Regions from separate parts of the Paenibacillus sp. FSL F4-0236 genome, predicted to be linked through region 2. Evidence: riboswitches for the same ligand, from Rfam matches in the RefSeq annotation. Region 2 holds a riboswitch; each other region holds the start of a gene.

Region 1 (2,273 bases), 370 kb from region 2:
GAGCGATATGCTCATTTTGAAACATCTGACGAGAAAATTAATTCTCTAATTTTGGATTTCACTTTCGTGATTTCCTACTCACTCGTTGTTCAGTTTTCAAAGATCAAGTTCTCGTTGGCGCCGTTTAATGTCTCAGCAGCAACTCTTATAATATATCATGTTGTTCTCAGTAATGCAAGCTTTATTTTTCGAAAGCCGTTTATATAACTCTCACAAACATTGCCTGTACGCTGTCTAACAACGCTTAACTATAATAACCTATCTATTCATAGAAAAGCAACCCCTAATAGAAAAATAAACAACTAGCTTAATAATTAAGCTGGTTGTTTATTTAATAGAGTTATGAATCTAGCGATGCAAATTAATAGTATTTTGCTGCAGTATACTTACTTGAAGCCTTAATAAAATCCGTATTCTTCTTACTCTTCGCTGACGATGCATCTACCGTTGTATCAATAGTAACCCATTTCCCATCCATCAACACTTCATTCCATGCATGGTATTGCGTAACGTAGCTAGTATTCCCCATCACCAATTTAGCAGGCACATCTACACTACGCAGCATTGCGGCAAAAAGAGAAGCATAGTCATAGCAGATTCCTTTTTTAGTATTCAAAGTGTTGTTAATGTTCGGAATGTAATCTGTTGTTACGTTATTAGCAAGAGAATAATCGTATTGTACATTAGCAACTACATAGTTATAGATTGCCTTAACTTTCTCTTCATCTGTTGTTTTGCCTTTTGTAAGCTCTTTTGCCTTAAGGATCGCTTTATCAGAAGAACTCCATTTCACATTCTGTACGGAGCCCAAATATACGGAATTCGAGTCACTCATGGTTACGTCTACTACTTCGGAATATAACGCTTTGTATTTATTGCCGGTTGTATTCTCAAGAACAGAAACCTTATAAGTACCATTACCTTGTTGTAAAGGGAAGTCCTCAGCTTGTTCAGAAGCATATAAGTTATATGTATAGCTGCTGTTGTCTTTAGTGATCATGAGTTTGATTCTTTTATCTTTCGGAATATCATAGTTAATTCCAATAACACCTTGAGCCACTTTCGATGTAATCAACCAGCTTGCATCTACACTTGCGGCTTGAGCTGTGCTTACCGGAACCGCAGTAATCAGTACGAACAGCGCCACCATCATAAAATAAACCTTTTTCACGGATAAAACCCCTTTCGGTAGCTGGCTGCCATCCTTTCGGGAAGGCCCTTTAGCTTTGCGTCCCTACCTTTCGATAGGTTTGCCGTTATCGTATAAGCTCTATCTGTTCTAATTTCACTAGACAAATTAACAGAATCAGTCCAAGTAGAAATATGAATCTAAGATTCTTATATATTTTATAAAAACAAAAAAAGCCTCTTCATTCGGTAACTGGCTGCCATCCTTACGGGAAGGCCCTTTAGCTTTGCGTCCCTACCTTTCGATAGGTTTGCCGTTTATCGTGTTTAGCTTTTATAGTCTTATACTACCATATTTATCCTCGTAAACAAGAACAAAATTGCTAGATTTACTATTATTTTATAGTTATTTCTCTGTATTTGAGTTTTCTTGTTATTTCTCGTCAACGATTAGGAAAGCTTGGCATGAACAATCAAACGATGTGTAGGATCTACTAGTGGGTCACACGTAATTAGAGTAAGAATTTTATCTTTGTTATTCCCGTCTAGAACAGACACATCACTAGGAAGTACAACAGAAATATCATAAACCTCGTAATTATAAGTCTGATCGCTAGTCTTTACCGTAATCGTATCCCCAATCACAACCTCATTCAGCCTGTTAAACAATCTGCCCGTAGTTCTAGCTCTATGTGCAGCTATTGCGGCGTTCCCTATTTCTCCTATTGGAGTTGTTTCTTTCATATGGGCCGCAGCATGCTTCATATTCGCTTTAGTAGCCCCTTCTAATACAGGTAGCTTCAGATCGATCTTATCGATCTCAATTAATGCGATAACTTTGCCACCCACTTCAATTTCCGGTTCCGGCTTTTCTGTTTCTTGCGGCTGTGCTTGTGCATCTAAAGCTGATTCCTCCGCTAGTAGCTGAGTGACCTCGGCATATCTGCTCTTTAGATCAGGTGGTGGAGTACTTTCACTGGTGCTCAGTTCAGCTGATTCTAATAGCTTATCCTGCTGCCAGTCGTTATACCATTCGTTAGCTTTTGGATAGAGCATGATAAGGATCCCCGCCAGTATGAGCACATACGAGAATTTACGCATGATTTTCACCTCCGTAGATTGGTTCTACTGAACTTTAGAATACC
Region 2 (2,273 bases):
GCTGGGAAGTCATGTGCCGATTATCGTTGAACCGGAGCGTCGGGATACTTTTCCGGCTATCGCCTTAACAGCTACCTATCTTTATTCAGTGGCAGGTGTTTCTCCAGCGGAAACGGTAGCAATATTGCCTGTTGACCCTTATGTAGAAGCATCCTTTTTCGATACCATAGCTATGCTTGAGGGGACCATGCTGGAAAGTGGAGCAAATCTGGCACTAATGGGTGTTGTTCCTGAACATGCCTCAGAGAAATACGGATATATTATTCCTACCACCGAAGAGGCGGGGGGAAATGGTTTTATGAAGGTGAGTCACTTTCAAGAGAAACCAGACCGTATACAAGCAGAACAGCTCATCGAGCAAAATGCCTTGTGGAATTGTGGAGTGTTTGCCTTCCGCTTAGGGTACTTGTTAGATATTTTGCAGCGTAAAGGGTTGCCTTTAGGATATGAAGAATTGCAGAAGCAGTATAAGCTATTGTCTTCCATCAGCTTTGATTATGAAGTGGTGGAGAAAGAAGAACATATTGTAGTACAGCCGTATGATGGATTCTGGAAGGATCTTGGAACGTGGAATACGCTGACAGAGGAAATGAGCAGCAAGCATGTAGGAAAAGGTTTTGTGACGGCGGATTCTGAGGGGACTTGCTTGATTAATGAGCTGGATATTCCGATTACGGTAATTGGTGCGAAGGATCTGATCATTGCGGCTAGCCCGGATGGGATTCTAGTTACCCATAAAGCTGAGAGCCCACGGATTAAAGAAGTGCTGAAGACCTTTGAACAAAGACCGATGTACGAGGAACGCCGCTGGGGCCATTACAAAGTTATTGATTATGTGAAATATGATGAAGGCAATGAAGTGCTGACCAAACGGATTTTTATATCCGAGGGGAATAATATCAGCTATCAATTACATCGCAAGCGTAGTGAAATTTGGACAATCGTCAGCGGCGAAGCAAGTATTGTTCTGAATGAGAAAAAACATAATGTGAAGGCTGGGGACGTGGTACGTATACCGGAAGGAACGAAGCACGCGATCCTTGCTTTGACGGATGTCGAGTTTATAGAGGTACAGACGGGTTCTGAATTAGTAGAAGAAGATAACATTCGTATTACTTTAGACTGGAATGATATAGAACTACAACAATTCATTTCATAGGTCTAACCTATCTATTTAACCAATCCAAAATTTCTTGAAACAGGTAAATTGACTCAATTATCAAAAAAAGTCATAAAAACACTAAATATATCATTAATTGTCGTCGATACTTACGGTAAGAGAGATTATTTCTCTTAAATTGAAAAGGCAAACCTATCGAAAGGTAGGGACGCAAAGCTATAGGGCCTTCGAAAGAGTGGCAGCCTGGCTACCGAAAGGGAGATTATTTTGAAAGCTTACCGTACGTATCGATTATTTGGCGCATTTCTGTCACTCGTCTTGTTTCTGACTGCACTTCCGCTTACTGTTGGAATTTCGCCGTCTGTTGTCATAGCTGCTTCAAATTCTGGAACGCCAGTTACCCCAGGAGCCTCACCTGAAGCCGTAAAGCTGCTTAACTATTTTTACTCGATCTCAGGAAAAGGTATTATTGCTGGTCAACATGACTATTTAGAAAGTCCAGATGAAATTAACAATATGCTGAAGGGAACCAGCGGACAATATGCCGCTCTTCACGGTTATGAACTGGGCGCGATCAGCGGTCAGTCAGAAGGAACGATGGCCTGGCAGCGTCAAAATGTGGTGAACAGCGCCATCAACTGGAATAAAGCGGGCGGGATCGTAGCTATGACTTTTCATGCTAACCTGCCGGGCACCTCTTATGACTGGGATAATGTAAAAAAAACACTTAGTCAGAATGAGTTCGATAGTTACGTTACACCGGGTACCAAGCAATATAACAATCTGATCGCTGAACTTGATAAGGTGGCAGTCTCTTTAAAAAGCTTGCGCGATGCCAATGTTCCGGTGCTTTGGAGACCCTATCATGAAATGAACGGGAACTGGTTCTGGTGGGGGAAGAAAAATAACTTTTCTAAACTTTGGAATATTATGTATGACCGTTTTGTTAACGTTCATAAATTAAATAATTTGTTATGGGTATGGAGTCCGAATGCTCCCAATGTTTGGTCAGATCCTTATGCGCTAACTTATCCAGGTGCTGATAAAGTAGATATTCTGGCAGCAGATATATACGAAAATGATTACCAGCAAAAATACTATGACAGCTTGTTGAGTCTAGCCGCAGGCAAACCGATTGCGATCGGGGAGAATG
Region 3 (2,273 bases), 1.3 Mb from region 2:
TGGATATGAAATATGTTCAGGGTGTGTACAGCGATCTGAACAAACAGAAAATAGCTAAACAATTTTTGGAAAAAGCTTTAGAAATCCAATCCGTTCCTTTAGCAGAAGGTGTGGAGTTTAGAGAGGACTTTGAATGGCTTAAGCAGAGTGGTTATCAGTTGTTTCAGGGATATTTATTTGGAAAGCCTGATCCTATTCCCAAACAGTGATCCTAATGAGTATAACTCCGTCTAGAGGATGAGATGAATTTCAGGTCAGAGTCTGAGTACAGCCAACCCCCGGGGTTGTATAATTAAGGTAATTGAGAAGGGGGACGGGATGGATATGAAATGGCATAAGTACATCACACACTGGGCGGATTCTAGAGGGTTAGGTGGACGAGAAATTGATTATCAATGGCCGTCTCCATCATTTCCGGTGGTAAGTATTCGCAGCAATTTGGGTCGCTACTCAGGTCAGGGGTATGGTCACGGAAGCAAGCCACAAGTGAAGACAGCTGTTGGATTAATTGCTATTGGAGATGTAGCTGTAGGCTTGATTTCCATAGGTGCGATAAGCGTAGGGGTTCTATCCGTGGGTGCAATATCACTAGGAATGTGGTTAGCCCTTGGAGCGATAGCAATTAGCTGGCTTGGCTTCGCAGCTGGAGCGATTGCCATTGCAGGAGTGGCTGTAGGCGCGATCGCGATAGCCGAAAAAGCGTTGGGAGCTGTCGCCATAGGTGATACGGCATTTGGGGCGGTAGCCATAGGACGGATTGCTGGGGGAGCAGTAGCTATTGGCCAATGGGCATATGGTCTAATCGCAGTTGGCGAGCATGGCTTCGGGTTAATTCCCATCACGGGCGATGTGTGGAATTGGTTCCGGCGTTTGTTTGGTGCGGGGAGTTAAGTAGACCTCCAGTCCTAAAGGTTCCTCTCTCTTCCGGGATACTCGATAAAGAATATCTATCACGATAGAAAAAGTAATTGCAATTACCTATTCGGATTTCATACCAATTAATCATGCGATCAGATGTAGCGTTATGTTACTCTTTGTAATGTATTCGAAACTTCATAGGCAAACCTATGGAAATGTAGGGACGCAAAGCTATAGGGACTAAGGTTATCATAACTATTGTCAGCCAGCTGCCAAAGAGTGTATTACGCTTTTTGTTAAAGTTTAATAAAAATTAAGTCTTAGTTTTTATGCGACTTTATACGCAATCAAGCTACTCTTTTGGGGTAGTTTTTTTTTTGCCTATTTTTAGTCACGGAAGAGATTCATATTACATCTGGGGGGTAGAAAAGATGAAAAAAATGATTGCGATCGCTACATCGGCAGCCATGTTAGCTAGTTTTTCGAGTGAGGCAGGTTATGCTTTAGCAAGTGATGTAAGCAAGGTAAGTGTAGTGAACACTGTAGTACAAAGCAAGGCTGACCTATTCAGCAATGCGTCAGTTATTCCGTTTGATCTGTACGGCAAGGCTATCCTAGGCGCTTATAATGATGTTTTTAGAATGAATCCTGCGAATATTAAATCCATTACCAATAACGGTGGTAACTACTCAGGTTCACCTATAGCTAAGGCTATGGATGGCGATATGAGTACGCATTGGGAAACGGGCAAACCGAATAGTTCAACGTTTACGAATGAGGTTGTCTTTGTTTTCAATGAGTCCACTGAATTAAATAGAATCGTATATGCTGCAAGACAATCCAGTGCAAAGGGGAAGGGGTTTGCTCAGGAATTTGATATTTATGGTTCAACTACGGATGCAGGCGATTATACGCTAGTATCCTCTGGAGAATATAAAGGCGGAGCAGGTGACGTAGTAGAGATTCAGTTTGCACCCACAGCCTTCAAGAGACTTAAATTTGTCTTTAAAAAAGCTAACCAAGATTGGGCGAGTGCAGCTGAGTTTTCTTTTTACAAAGAAGATACCGTATCCGCTAAAATGAAAAATTTATTTACAGATGATACCTTGAGTCAAGTTAGCGCAGCATTTAATACGGTGGAGAAATTAACGACTTTAGAACAAGAAGTGCAGACACATCCACTGTACGCGCAGTTTCAAGCAGATATAGAGAATGCAAAAGTACTTCTGGAGAATCATCAAATAGAGGCAAAAGCGGCTAAGGTTTCGAAGCTAAAAGGCTATGGTACAGCATATGAAAATGCCTATAGCGAAGCTTATAGAATGCCTAACTCTAATGTATCAAAAGTAACGGTGAACGGTGGGAGCTATCCAGGTACGAAACCGGAATACATGCTCGATGACCAGCCGAATACA

The links. A riboswitch is a leader RNA that binds a small molecule or an ion and turns the genes downstream of it on or off. The one in region 2 is predicted to bind cyclic di-GMP.
Region 1: another riboswitch for cyclic di-GMP. It lies ahead of NSQ29_RS24215 (transglutaminase-like domain-containing protein); the one in region 2 lies ahead of NSQ29_RS22680 (glycosyl hydrolase).
Region 3: another riboswitch for cyclic di-GMP. It lies ahead of NSQ29_RS28195 (NPCBM/NEW2 domain-containing protein); the one in region 2 lies ahead of NSQ29_RS22680 (glycosyl hydrolase).

Annotation. Positions count from the first base shown of each region.
Region 1 is NZ_JBBOBK010000001.1:5,424,663-5,426,935, forward strand. Features, by position in the region: gene NSQ29_RS24215 (transglutaminase-like domain-containing protein) at 362-1,171, opposite strand; cyclic di-GMP riboswitch class I at 1,185-1,265, opposite strand; cyclic di-GMP riboswitch class I at 1,374-1,454, opposite strand; gene NSQ29_RS24220 (class D sortase) at 1,579-2,229, opposite strand; gene NSQ29_RS24225 (GtrA family protein) at 2,264-2,273, opposite strand, start outside.
Region 2 is NZ_JBBOBK010000001.1:5,049,929-5,052,201, reverse strand. Features, by position in the region: gene NSQ29_RS22685 (sugar phosphate nucleotidyltransferase) at 1-1,159, shown strand, start outside; cyclic di-GMP riboswitch class I at 1,296-1,375, shown strand; gene NSQ29_RS22680 (glycosyl hydrolase) at 1,388-2,273, shown strand, end outside.
Region 3 is NZ_JBBOBK010000001.1:6,305,931-6,308,203, forward strand. Features, by position in the region: gene NSQ29_RS28185 (EAL domain-containing protein) at 1-209, shown strand, start outside; gene NSQ29_RS28190 (hypothetical protein) at 325-891, shown strand; cyclic di-GMP riboswitch class I at 1,049-1,135, shown strand; gene NSQ29_RS28195 (NPCBM/NEW2 domain-containing protein) at 1,290-2,273, shown strand, end outside.